Linked DNA regions of Pelosinus fermentans DSM 17108. The protein of the gene in region 2 binds, or shares a complex with, the protein of the main gene of each other region. Links are inferred from orthologs where the notes say so. Each region holds a gene or a part of one and is shown on either strand. Other genes may lie near its edges.

The links.
Region 1: the proteins of FR7_RS12250 (region 2) and smc are in contact, whole or in part, in a crystal structure (PDB 3ZGX), measured with the Bacillus subtilis proteins. The link is inferred for Pelosinus fermentans DSM 17108 from one-to-one orthologs.

What each region holds. Positions count from the first base shown.
Region 1 is NZ_AKVN02000001.1:2,425,989-2,431,272, reverse strand. Bases 1,156-5,284 are described here. They hold smc (chromosome segregation protein SMC), read right to left. Parts: upstream 4,914-5,284; coding sequence 1,356-4,913; downstream 1,156-1,355. Other genes in these bases: FR7_RS11075 (stage V sporulation protein S), read right to left, coding at 5,108-5,284; ftsY (signal recognition particle-docking protein FtsY), read right to left, coding at 1,156-1,335. In the rest of the region: YlxM family DNA-binding protein, read right to left, coding at 1-321; more of ftsY, read right to left, coding at 418-1,155. UniProt on the Bacillus subtilis protein: Required for chromosome condensation and partitioning.
Region 2 is NZ_AKVN02000001.1:2,649,087-2,656,992, reverse strand. Bases 2,263-5,028 are described here. They hold FR7_RS12250 (segregation and condensation protein A), read left to right. Parts: upstream 2,263-3,174; coding sequence 3,175-3,882; downstream 3,883-5,028. Other genes in these bases: FR7_RS12240 (DUF2953 domain-containing protein), read left to right, coding at 4,503-5,028; scpB (SMC-Scp complex subunit ScpB), read left to right, coding at 3,890-4,405; trpS (tryptophan--tRNA ligase), read left to right, coding at 2,263-3,172. Outside these bases: FR7_RS12270 (spore germination protein), read left to right, coding at 1-545; FR7_RS12265 (DUF4363 family protein), read right to left, coding at 572-1,315; FR7_RS12260 (site-2 protease family protein), read left to right, coding at 1,544-2,164; more of trpS, read left to right, coding at 2,183-2,262; more of FR7_RS12240, read left to right, coding at 5,029-5,153; ytfJ (GerW family sporulation protein), read left to right, coding at 5,171-5,617; FR7_RS12230 (hypothetical protein), read right to left, coding at 5,736-5,924; FR7_RS12225 (D-alanyl-D-alanine carboxypeptidase family protein), read left to right, coding at 6,133-7,284; FR7_RS12220 (nucleoside recognition domain-containing protein), read left to right, coding at 7,380-7,906. UniProt on the Bacillus subtilis protein: Participates in chromosomal partition during cell division. May act via the formation of a condensin-like complex containing Smc and ScpB that pull DNA away from mid-cell into both cell halves.

The DNA.
Region 1 (5,284 bases), 230 kb from region 2 along the record:
TAAACAATTCAATTCTTGTAGTGCCAAACGTAACGCAGGTACTTGCTGTACTTCTTTTGGCAACTCATGCATCAATTCATATATATGTTGTATAGTCTGTTGTTCACGTTGGTGTTTTTCAACAAACTTAAGTTTTTCTTCATATTCTATAAGCACCTGTTCAGCCCTTTTTAAAATATCATGGACTGCTTGTCTTGTTACCCCTAATTCATCAGCAATTTCAGCCAGCGATAAATCATTTAGGTGATGCATTTCTATAGCAAGTTGTTGTTTCTTAGTCAACAAAGCACCATAAAAATCAAATAATAAAATAATACGCAATATTTTATCTAACAGTTCTTATCACCTCTTGTCTGACAAGGGAAAATACTTTACAGATCATATTATAAAATAAAATGTATTTAGTGTCAAGTGTTTTTACTTGTCACCAAATAATGCCTCTGCAAATTCCTGAGGCACGAAAGGCCGCAAGTCACCGGCGCCTTCTCCTACTCCAATCCATTTTACAGGTACATTCAGCTCAGACTTAATCGCAATGACTACTCCGCCTTTTGCAGTACCATCTAGCTTAGTAAGTACAATTCCTGTCAAAGGTATTGCTTCTCCAAATAGTTTTGCTTGATTAATAGCATTTTGCCCCGTTGTTGCATCCAAGACTAGCAGGGTTTCATGAGGAGCATCGGGAATCTCACGGCTGGTTACGCGTCCGATTTTTTTTAATTCTTCCATTAAATTCGATTTTGTATGTAGTCTTCCAGCTGTATCAATAATAACAATATCAGCTTTCTTAGCTCTAGCGGATTGCACTGCGTCAAAAGCTACCGCAGCAGGATCAGAACCTTCCTTATGCTTAATGATTTCAGAACCCGTTCTCGTTCCCCATATTTCTAACTGATCAATAGCAGCTGCACGAAAAGTATCCGCTGCTGCCAATATTACTTTATACCCCTGTTCTTTATAATATTGACCTAACTTTCCTATCGTTGTCGTCTTACCTACGCCATTCACACCAACAACAACAATTACAGTAGGAGGAGCAGCAGCAAGTTTGATCTCATTACTATCTTCTGTCAGCATTTCGCTGATTTTATTTTGTAAAAAAGGTTTTAAATCCTCAGGACCATTAATATCTTTACTCTTGATGCCTTTTTTGATATCAGTCATTAATTTGGCAGTTGTATGCACACCCACATCCGCCGATAATAATACAGCCTCCAAATCGTCAAGAAACTCATCATCAATGGTTGCATAACCAACCACCAATTGTTCAATCTTCTCCGTGAAATTCTTTCTAGTCTTTTCTAAACCAGCTTTTAACTTACCGAAAAAACCCATATTATTTACCTCCAGTTTAACTACTTTATTTCATCTGTTAATTTAACAGAAACTAAACGTGATATACCTGATTGTTCCATCGTAATTCCATGTATAATATCAGCAGCCTCCATTGTCCCCTTGCGGTGAGTAACAACGATGAATTGAGTATGGCGAGCATAATCACGTAAAAACTCACGTAATCGATCGATATTTGCTTCATCTAGAGGTGCGTCGATTTCATCTACCACAATAAATGGAGCAGGACGATAAGCTAAGAAAGAAAATAAGAGAGCAATCACCGTAAGAGCTCGTTCACCGCCTGATAGTAATATTAAGTTCTGCATTTTTTTCCCGGGTGGCTGTACGCTAATTTCTATACCTGTATGTAAAATATTATCAGGGTCAACTAATTTTAATTGAGCTTGTCCACCACCAAACAAACGAGAAAAAATATCGCAGAAATGTTCATTAATTTTGGTAAAAGCGATTAAAAATTTAGTTGACATTGTTTTGTCAATATCGGCAATAATCGAGGCCAAGTATTCTTTAGCAGACGTTAAATCTTGAAATTGGTTTTTAAGAAAATCACATCGCTCTTGTAAACGAATATAATCTTCTACTGCACCATGATTCACTGGCCCTAGTATCATAAGTTCTTTTTCTAAGTTTTTTATTAACTTATTTATAGAATCCAAGCTTTCAGTACGGCAAAGTTCTTTTGCCTGATCAATCGTAAGGCAGAACTTTTGCTCTAGCTGTTCTAAACAGCGTGTAACTTCAAAACTATATTTAGTTGCCAAAAGTTCACTCTCATGTAGACGAGTTTGTACTTCATGGTGGTTACGCCTCAAATCTTTTAGTTCTTTTTCCAGTTGTTGCATTTCTACCAATAAATTAAGCTTTATTCCATAATGATTTTTATTATGTTGCTCATAGTTGATTTTCTCTTCTGTGAGCGTTTTAAATTTCGAAGAAGTATCAGATAATTCTTGACTGGACTGTAATATTTGCGCTGCAATGTCAGTACGTTCTGCAAACAATTGTTGAAGCTGCTCTTGTAGTAATTGCTTAGCTTGTTCTGCTTGCTCACAATTAGCAACAAACCCAGCAATTTCTTGCTGCACTGTTGTAATGTTAATTTTAAGATCGGTTAGGCTCTCCTGCAATATATCTTTGGAAGCTTGCAACTCTTTACATTTTTGCTGTTCTAGGGCAATCGTCTGCTTGTGCTGACCATCACGGTTTTCTAAAGAAACAATCCTTGCTTTACACTGAGATAAAGTAACCTCTAACTGTTCTTTTTCTCGTGAGCATGCAGCTCTATCAGTATTAATAGTAGTAATTGCTAAAGTGACCCGCTTTATATCAAATTGCATTTTATCTGTATGAACCGTAATTTCAGCTTGACGAACATCCATCTGCTGGCGCTGTTCCTGAATCGCAGCCAGCTCATAATTGATATTTTGCACCTCAGCTCTAACATTTATTACCTTTTCCTGTATTGCCTCGAAACTCTTTCGCCCTTCATCTAATTTTAACTTAATGGCAGCAATTTCATTATTACGCCCTAAAAAACTAGTTTCTCGCTTACCCGTGCTGCCACCTGTCATTGAACCCCCTGGATTTAATACTTCTCCATCTAATGTAACGATTTTTACGGAAAAACCAGATTGATTGGCAATGGTAAGAGCAATGTCAACGTCCTTTGCAATAATCGTACGTCCCAGTAAAAATTCAATTACTTTGCGATAACGTGAATCACAAGTTACAAGATCAGCAGCAAATCCTAATGAGCCCTTCATTTTAGCAGCAGTTATTTCTGTATCTCTAGGTTTAAAAGGTTTAATCGTATTTAAGGGCAAAAAGGTAGCTCTTCCTAAGCGCTCCGTCTTTAGAAAATGCATGGCTTCTTTAGCGATATCGGAATCCTCCGTAATAATGTATTGTAACGCCCCACCTAATGCAATTTCAATAGCCATAACATATTCATCAGGCACGGTAATCGTTTGCGCCACTGCACCCCAAATTCCTTTCTGCCAAGGAGCGTTACTTTTTAGAATGCTTTTTATTCCACGAGCAAAGCCTTCATAGTCATTTTGCATATTCGATAAAATTTTGAACCGAGATTGTAGTTCGTTTACCTGTCTAGTCAATTGTTGTTCTTGATGCAAGAATTGTTGTAAGGTATCCTCAGTACTTTTTTTCTTGATATGCAAGGCGTTATTTTCTTGATTTAATTGTGTAATCTTAACTTGTATTGCCTCTTGCTCTGCTAAGAGAGATGTATATGCTGATTCTGCTTGCTGTAACTGAGTCTGGTAATCCTGATATTCTTGATCAAAGCTACGTTCCCGGGTTTCGCTTCTTACAATATCATTTTTAATTGTCACAAGTCTATTTCGTTCTTCAACAATTTCTTGTAAAAATGTAAGAGTTTTGTCTTTACTAGATTCTAACTGCTTTTCTGCTTGTTCTAAATTAGTAACTACATTTTGATAGAGCACATTTTTGTCAATTAAGATTTGTTGCAGATTTTCTGTGAACTTTTTTTTCTCAATTAGAATTTCATTCACTTCACTATTTTTTTTCTCAAGTTCATCTTTTTGTTTTCCGACACGGATTTCTTCATCTCTTATGCGCTCTTGATTACGTTTTCCCTGACTGATTCGTTCTTCCAGTACAGCAACCTTACCACGAATTCTTTCTAGTTCTGTTTCTGCCTCATTTATAAAAGTCGTATAAGAAATAAGTTTTTCTTCTACTTGTATTAACTCAGTTGCCAATTTTTCTTTATCAGTTTCTTTTAAATTCAAATTTGTACTCACAGTAAGTTCATTTTCTGTTAAATGCTCTTTCTGCAAGTTGGCACTTTCTATTATTTTCTCAGACTTGTCTAATGTGCTAAGTAGTAATGTCACTTGACAAGATGTTAGTTCGGTCTTAAGGGTATTATACTGCTTTGTCTTTTCAGCACTTTCTCTAAGTGGAACAAGTTGATCTTCAATTTCATTTGTAATATCGGATACTCGAATGAGATTTTGAGTAGTATCTTCTAATTTCCGCATTGCATCTTTTTTTCGTTGTTTGTATTTGGAGATACCAGCTGATTCTTCAAATAATAAACGCCGTTCTTCTGGCTTGCTATTTAAAACTTCATCGACTTTATTTTGTCCAATGACAGTCATCGCATCCCTGCCTAGGCCTGTATCAGCTAATAATTCATATATGTCTTTTAATCGGCATGCTGCTTTATTGATGAAATATTCACTATCACCAGATCGGAAGACTCGCCTAGTAATGATAACTTCACTAAAATCTAAGGGTAGAGTACCATCACTGTTATCAAAAATTACAGAAACTTCAGCTGCACCTAAAGGTCTGCGACCTAAACTACCCGAAAATATTACATCTTCCATTTTTGTGCTGCGTAAATTGCGAACACTTTGTTCACCAAGAACCCAGCGTATGGCATCGGAAATATTACTTTTTCCGCTGCCATTTGGACCTACAATAGCAGTAATGCCATTGCCAAATTCTATTTCTGTTTTATCTGCAAAAGATTTAAACCCATATGCTTCAAGTCTACGTAACAGCAAACTAAATCACCACACAATATTATTATATCTAACTTTAGAATTTTACCATGCGTTGGTTGTTTATACAATAAACTTAAGTAAAAAACCTGCTTGCTGAGCAAGCAGGCATATTTACGAAATTAAAAAGCTATATTAATTTCAACTTCGATTAGGTCCCTGATTACGCTTAGGAATTTAGCACTAAAATTTAATTATTACCTGGGTTCCACAATAAAACGAATCGCAGTGCGCTGTTCACCATCAATAATGATTTCGGCAAAGGCAGGAATTGCAATTAGATTAATACCATTGGGTGCAACAAATCCACGAGAAATTGCAATTGCTTTGATGGCTTGATTCACTGCGCCGGCACCTACTGCTTGGACTTCCGC
Region 2 (7,906 bases):
AATCTTTGGCCTTTCTTGGTCCCAGAGATCCAGGAATTATTCCTCTTGGATTTCAGTTCATTCTAGCAGAACTAGGGGTAGAATTGGTGCGTATGGCTACTGTACATGTACCATCTGCTCAGTCTACGGCTCTTGGTTTTATAGGTGCTTTTATGATAGGTGAATTTGCTACTAAAGTGGGGTTATTCGGTAATGAAATCATCTTTTACACTGCAGTAGCTGCTGTTGGTGCTTTTGCTACACCAAGTATAGAATTTGCTATGGCAATACGATTCTTCCGAGCGATATTATTACTATTGGTTATCTTTTTTAAATTGCCAGGCTTATTAGTTGGCTTAGTTGGTATTTTCATTGTTATGGCTACTACAAAATCTTTTGGTATTCCTTATTTGTGGCCTTTACTACCCTTTAATCTTGGAGGCATGAAAGACGTATTATTACGTTTGCCTTTACCGAGCAAAATATTGCGTCCTGCTGCATTAAAACCGCAAGATAAAGATCGTTTAGACAATGAAGATGAGGAAAAAAATAAGAATGGCAAATAATAAATCCTCGCAATTGCGAGGATTTATTATTTGCCATGATAGTACTCTCTTATGAATCCCATACTTTCATTAATATTGGCTATTTGCTCTTCAGCTGCGCCTTTATTTTCTGCTTCAACAGCATCTTTCAATTGTTTGACAGCCGAATGGGTTTTTGTTATTTCACTTAGGATACCGACTTTTTCCATGCTCGGTTTAGCTTGTCCCCAAGCTCCTTCCAACTCTTTCATTTTTGCTTTTGCCTTATCCCAGTCTTTTTCTTGCACATAGAAGCTAACATTGCGAATGGTATTGCCAATTACAACAATATCCGATAGAGGAGATAATTTATATGATTTTCCTACATCGCTAATACTTGCCATAAATTTAATAAGACTTTCGTAGGAAGCGAGACTGCTTTGTTTATTGATATCTGTTTCTAATGTTGTAAGCGCCTCATCAGCATCTTTCAGTCCTTTTTTATTGCCAGCTAAATCTCTAATTTGAGGCCATAGTGTTTGTAATGTTGCAATACCACGTTCTGCTTGTACCCAGTCTTTTTTATTGATTCCTTGAAAAATGACACCAGCAGTAGCTTCCAAATCATAGAGCTCCTTAGGTGGCGATTCGAATCGTTGACTGATAGGTGGATTTGGTTTTGCTTCTACAGGGCTGCCAGCAGGTCCTATTTCAGGTTTTTTTAATGGCGTAAACATGTTGCAGCCACTTACTAATAGGGTAACGCTAATTACAATAACTAACTTTAAAATTGAATAATTTGAATATGTCAATGTAGCTCCTCCTTTTGATAATAGCATCTGCTAGTAGCATATTATTTATTCTAGAAATATAATAAAACAACACTTCATATCAATATAATATCATGAGAAACTTAAGTTTAATCTAGTTAAAACCTCTTCATTTGGTTAATATTTTGCTTTAGCTAAAATTTTCTAGTATAATGAGGTTACAATTTGCTGTTTTTCGGTCAATGATATTTAGCTTAAGGAGGAACACTAGTGTTTGGTTTTGATGAAAATATGATATTTAGAATTCCGGCATTGCTTATTGCATTAACCATTCATGAATATGCTCATGCCAGAGTGGCGGTTTGGATGGGAGATAATACTCCTAAAATGATGGGACGATTAACATTAAATCCAATTTCTCATCTTGATCCTTTTGGGCTAATTATGTTATGGTTATTTAAGTTTGGTTGGGCTAAGCCTGTACCAATTAATCCTAACAATTTTGAAAATTGGCGAAAGGGAACCCTATTAGTTGCTATAGCAGGACCAGTTTCAAATGTAATTATGGCCTTGATGGCTGCTATTCTTTATGCTATTTTAGCTAAGATGCAGCTGTTATCCACTGGACTGGCTATGGTATTAAATTTCACATATAGCTACAATATAATCTTTGCAGTATTTAATATGATTCCATTGCCTCCTTTGGATGGTTCAAAGGTTTTGATGAATATATTACCAACACGTCATGCATATATGTTAGAAAAAATTGAACCCTATGCACCATTTATTTTGATGGCGTTAGTACTTTTTAATGTGATTCATGTTTTTATAACACCTTTTTATAATGCTATTAGTTTTTTTATTAATCAAATCGTAAAGATAATTTTTTAATCAGGAGGAATTTTTTTAATGACCAAAGGACGAATTTTTAGCGGCATGCAGCCATCAGGTAAATTTCATTTAGGAAATTATATGGGAGCTTTGGAAAATTGGGTAAAATTACAGCATGAATATGAATGCTTTTTTAGTATAGTAGATTGGCATGCACTTACATCTTCTTATGAAGATACTAGCAAAATACCTGAGCGCATTCATGAAATGGCCTTAGATTGGTTAAGTGCTGGTTTAGATCCAGAAAAGAATGTTATCTTTGTACAATCTCATGTAAAAGAACATGCAGAGTTACATTTACTATTGTCAATGATGACTCCATTATCTTGGTTAGAGCGCGTACCAACTTATAAAGATAAATTGCAGCAATTAGGAATTCAAGGCAAGGATATTAATACCTATGGTTTTTTAGGGTACCCGGAGTTAATGACAGCTGATATTATTTTATATAAAGCTGACACCATTCCCGTAGGGGAAGATCAACTGCCACATTTAGAATTATCACGGGAAATTGTAAGAAGGTTTAATAATTTATATCAACCTATATTTCCTGAACCAAAACCAAGTTTAAGTAAATCTGCTATATTACCTGGTATTGATGGTCGCAAGATGAGTAAATCCTATGGGAATGAAATTCCCTTTGCTGCAAGTCCAGATGAATTACGAGCCAGAATTCGTCTAATGATAACAGATCCAAATCGAGTAAAACGCACAGATTTAGGTAATCCTGATGTATGCACAGTCTATACATTTCATAAAATTTTTAATGCAGAACAATCTACTGAAATCGCTCAGTCCTGTCGTCAGGCAACGATTGGCTGCGTCGATTGCAAGAAATGTTTAGCAGAGAAAATGGTTAATAGCTTAGCTGACATACATGTGCGTCGTCAGGAACTGGAAAAAAATCCAGGGCGGGTTAAAGAAATTTTAGTGTTTGGTGGTGAAAGAGCAAGAATTGTTGCTGCCAAGACAATGGACGAAGTTCGCCAAGCAATGAATCTTGCTTAGCTATGCCAGATTATAAAATTAAACTAGAAATTTTTGAAGGCCCTATGGATTTATTAATGCACCTAATTGAAAAAAATCAAATTGATATTTATGATATACCGATTGCAGTGGTAACAGAACAATACATAACCTATCTTAAAGCATTAGAGGAGTTTAACATTGATATTGCCAGTGGGTTCTTACTTATGGCAGCAACTTTATTGCAGATAAAGTCTCGTATGTTGTTGCCGCGTCCTTCGCAAATTGTAGAATTAACGGAGGAAGAAGATCCTCGCCAGGAATTGGTTGACAGGCTGTTAGAGTATCGAAAATTTAAGGATATGTCGGTGGTAATGGAAGAGATGCTAAAGCAAAGAGAACATTTCTTTACTCGCTTGCCAGAAGAATTTCCAATAAAGATTCCATTGCCGTTGGGGTTAAATATTAATGATTTAGTAGTAGCTTTTGCAGCCGTATGGGAAAGTAGTATTGATGATTATGAACTAGTGTCTCGTGAAGAATTTAGCATCCAAGATAAGATGTATGATATTATTCATCTATTATATAAATATAAAGGTACAATTGAGTTTCATCAGACGTTAATTCGCAAGGGAACCAAATCTGAAGTAATAGCAGCTTTCTTAGCATTATTAGAATTGGTAAAATTGCAAAGAGTGCTCATTTCCCAGAAAGAACGGTTTTCGACGATTTATATTACATTGAAAGAGTGAATGCAAAATGTTTTATTTAAAGTATAAGAAACACATAGAAGCTTTACTTTTTGTTAGCGGCGACCCTATTACGATACATAAAATAGCACAAATCCTAGAGATACCTGAAGAGCATATTTTATCATTAATAGAGGAACTGATTCAGGATATGGCTGAAGAGAATCGGGGACTGACGATTATAAAAGTTGCTGCTGGTTATCAGTTATGTACTAAACCTGAATTATCAACAACTTTAGAAAAATTAGGACAAGTTCAGGATAATAAATTGTCTGCTGCTGCTATGGAAACATTATCGATTATTGCCTTTAAGCAGCCAATTACAAAAATTGAAATTGAAAATATTCGTGGTGTGAAAATTGATCGGGTTCTTGCTACACTAAATGAGCGACAAATGATCAAGGAAATTGGACGAAAAGACACGATTGGAAGACCAATTTTATATGGAACAACTGAAAATTTCTTGAAATGTTTTGGTCTGAACGGTCTGCAGGACTTACCTCCTTTAGCTGAACTGCTACCATAATATGCAGCCTTAGGGCTGTTTTTTTTGTATAAATTTAGGGCATTGGACTAACAATAAAACATAGTAAGAGAAATAAATGATAAAAAGAGGCAGTATTATGGAATTTGGATTAACGTTTATCGTGGCAACTTTAATAATCGTTTTTCTAATTTCTTTGAGCAAGATTTATATAGAAGTAACATATAAACGAAATGATGAAAATGATTATGTAGCAGTTAATGTTTATGCATTAAAAAAGCTAATCTCCTATACGATGCAAGTTCCTATGGTTAGAATTGTAGAAAAATCAGGTGAGTTTACGTTGGAATCCACCGTAAGGACTGCAGTCAGTCGGAAAAAGACCGATCCCATTCGAGAGGAAAAACTGATAAAAAAAACAGATCAGTTAGTTAAAAAACACCCTCGAAAAATAAGACATACAATTCAAAAGTTTCATCATTATTCCAAACAGTATTGTAAAATAATTGAAAAATTATTAAAATTAATAGTTTGCGAAAAAATGTTTTGGAAAACAAAATTTGGATCAGAAGATGCTGCTTTGACAGGTGCTCTAGTCGGAATATTATGGGCTTTTAAGTCATTATTAATGAATCAATTAAAGAGAAGAATTTTTTCAATGGGGACATTAGATATTGAGGTTAAGCCAATTTTTGGATCTAATCAATTTGAGATAGACTTTCAATGTATATTCAGTATAAGACTTGGCAATGTTATAAAAGCATTCAGAAGTATATATAACATTAAATAGTAAAGGGGAAATAGAAAGTGTCTGACCATCCAATTCAAGGTTTAATGAAAACTGCTATGGAAAGTATTAAAGATATGGTAGATGTGAATACAATTGTTGGAGATGCAGTTGAAACTCCTGATGGTACTGTGATCCTGCCCATTTCTCGAGTATCTTTCGGCTTCGCAGCAGGCGGGGGCAATTGTGAACCTGATGAAATAGGTCAGGATCAAACTCAAAAGAATTATGCTTTTGGTGGCGGCAGCGGTGCAGGTGTGAGTGTCAAACCAGTAGGTTTTTTAGTGTGTTCACCTGTACATGGTGTTCGCTTTATGCCAGTAGAAGGAAATCTAATTTACGATAGAATAATAGATTTAGTACCTAAAGTACTATGTAAGCTTCAAGATATGTTAGATGGCAGTAAAAAGGATACAAATGACGATATGGATGAACTGGCAAAAACAGCCGAAACTCAGAATAGTTAGGTTTATTAAAAAAATGTTGAATCAAAAGATGCTGCTAAAAGAAGAAAGTGCTATAGTTACATGGTATGTAAAAGCCGCACATAATTGTGCGGCTTTTTACATATAATGTAATACTGGGTTAACGTAATTGGTCTAGCTGCTCTTTTATTTGAGTAGCTTGTAATGCTTCTGCCTCAGCAAAATGACTATACATTTTAGAAACGTTAGCGTTGTTAATTTGTTTAGCGAAACTTTGATAGTCCCGTACCAGCTCTTGCTTGTGTGTTAAAGTATTACGCAGCGTTGTTGCTATATCTAATGATTCCATATAATTTCACCTCCTAAGATTTAATAGAATAGGAAGGCAGCTTAGTAGAAATCATAGCATATTGCTACATTTTCTATGCTCCCTAGGTAGTATTATTTCCGGTACTACTTGTAATAATGTATCTTTATTTTGACGAGTTGTCAGAAGATCGTTATAATATAAAAGTATTATTCTAAAACCAGCACACCTAAGAAAGGGATAATTAGTCATGATTAAAAAAAAGAAGATTCGTATATCGATAGTTGTTTTAATGCTTTTTATGACAACAAGTACAGTTTTTGCAGCGGCCAATTATCCAAATGTCACAGCAAAATCAGCTATTGTAATGGATGCAGCTACAGGAAAAGTGATCTACAGTAAAGCAGCTAAAGAGCGGCGTTACCCTGCGAGCACAACTAAAATGATGAGTTTAATTGTAGCTCTTGAGCATGGTAATCTTGATGATGTAATTACTGCAAGTCCTAATGCAGCGAGCACAGAAGGTTCATCGTTGTGGTTAACACAGGGAGAGCAGATGACGATGACTGATCTACTATATGGCATTATGCTTATCTCAGGTAATGATGCTACTGTAGCTGTCGCTGAGCATATATCAGGAAGTGTACAGAAATTTGCTGAATTAATGACAGAGAAAGCACATGCTATTGGAGCCAGGGATACTAATTTTACTAACTCTAGCGGTTTACCGGATCCTAACCATTACACCACTGCTCATGATCTAGCTAAAATTGCGGCATATGGTTATAAAAATCCATTGTTTACTCAAATTGTGAGCACAGAACATAAAATCCTTCCTCCCACTGTTAAAGGAGATATTCGTGATTTGTATAACGAAAATAAAATGCTTTGGTTTTATGAAGGAGGCAATGGTGTAAAAACAGGTTATACGGATGCTGCTGGTCGTTGCTTAGTTTCAGGTGCAAAGCGCGATAATATACAACTTATTGCGGTGGTTTTAGATAGTGATACCATGTGGGATGATTCTAAGACGCTATTAGATTTTGCATTTAGTCAGTTAAAGCCAGAAACCGTATTTAATCAAGGTGATATATTAAAAACCACGAGGGTAGCAAATGGTAAATCTGAGCTTCTAAAATTAGTTGCAAATACAAGCATTATCCTTCCAGTTTCAGAAACAGATAAAGATGAATTTAGTACAGTCATTGATGCTCCAATGATCTTAGAAGCACCGATAACAAAAGGACAGAAGCTGGGTGTGGCAAGAGTTTTCTATAATAATACTGAAGTTGCTGCGGTTGACTTAGTAGCAGACGAGAGTGTTGAACGAAAATCTTTTTTTAGTACATTAGTTGCTTCCGCTTGGAATATTGTAACGCTTTTCCTTAAAAATTTTGCTTAAAAGTGAGAATATGTTCTCACTTTTTCTTTTTTAAAACTCGGCATGATTTGTTCTAGTGATAAGACATATAACATACCCTCATAGGGGGTGTGTATATGATTAATTTAATCTGGTTATTTTTAATGGTAACGGGTATACTTTATGCCGGTTGGCAGGGAAGAATAGAAGTGGTAACCCAAGGAGCGATTAGCGCTGCTGAAGGAGCTGTAGGTTTATCGTTTAAGTTGATTGGAGTTATGTGCCTGTGGTTGGGGATTATGAAAATTGCTGAATTAGCAGGTATCATACGATTTTTTTCAAGAATATTAAGTCCACTAATTTGTTTCTTATTTCCTAGTGTACCTAAAAATCATCCTGCTATGGGAGCAATCATCATGGTTCTTAGTGCAAATATGCTAGGTTTGGGAAATGCAGTAACTCCTCTTGGTATAAAAGCGATGCAGGAACTGCAGAGCATTAATAAAGAAAAAGAAAAAGCTTCTGATGCAATGTGTACGCTATTAGCATTATGTACAGCCGGATTCACGTTAGTGCCTGCAACTATTATTGCAATTCGATCCGCAGCTGGATCAATCAATCCTACAGAAATTGTTGGTGCCACCTTAATTGTAAGTTTGGGAGC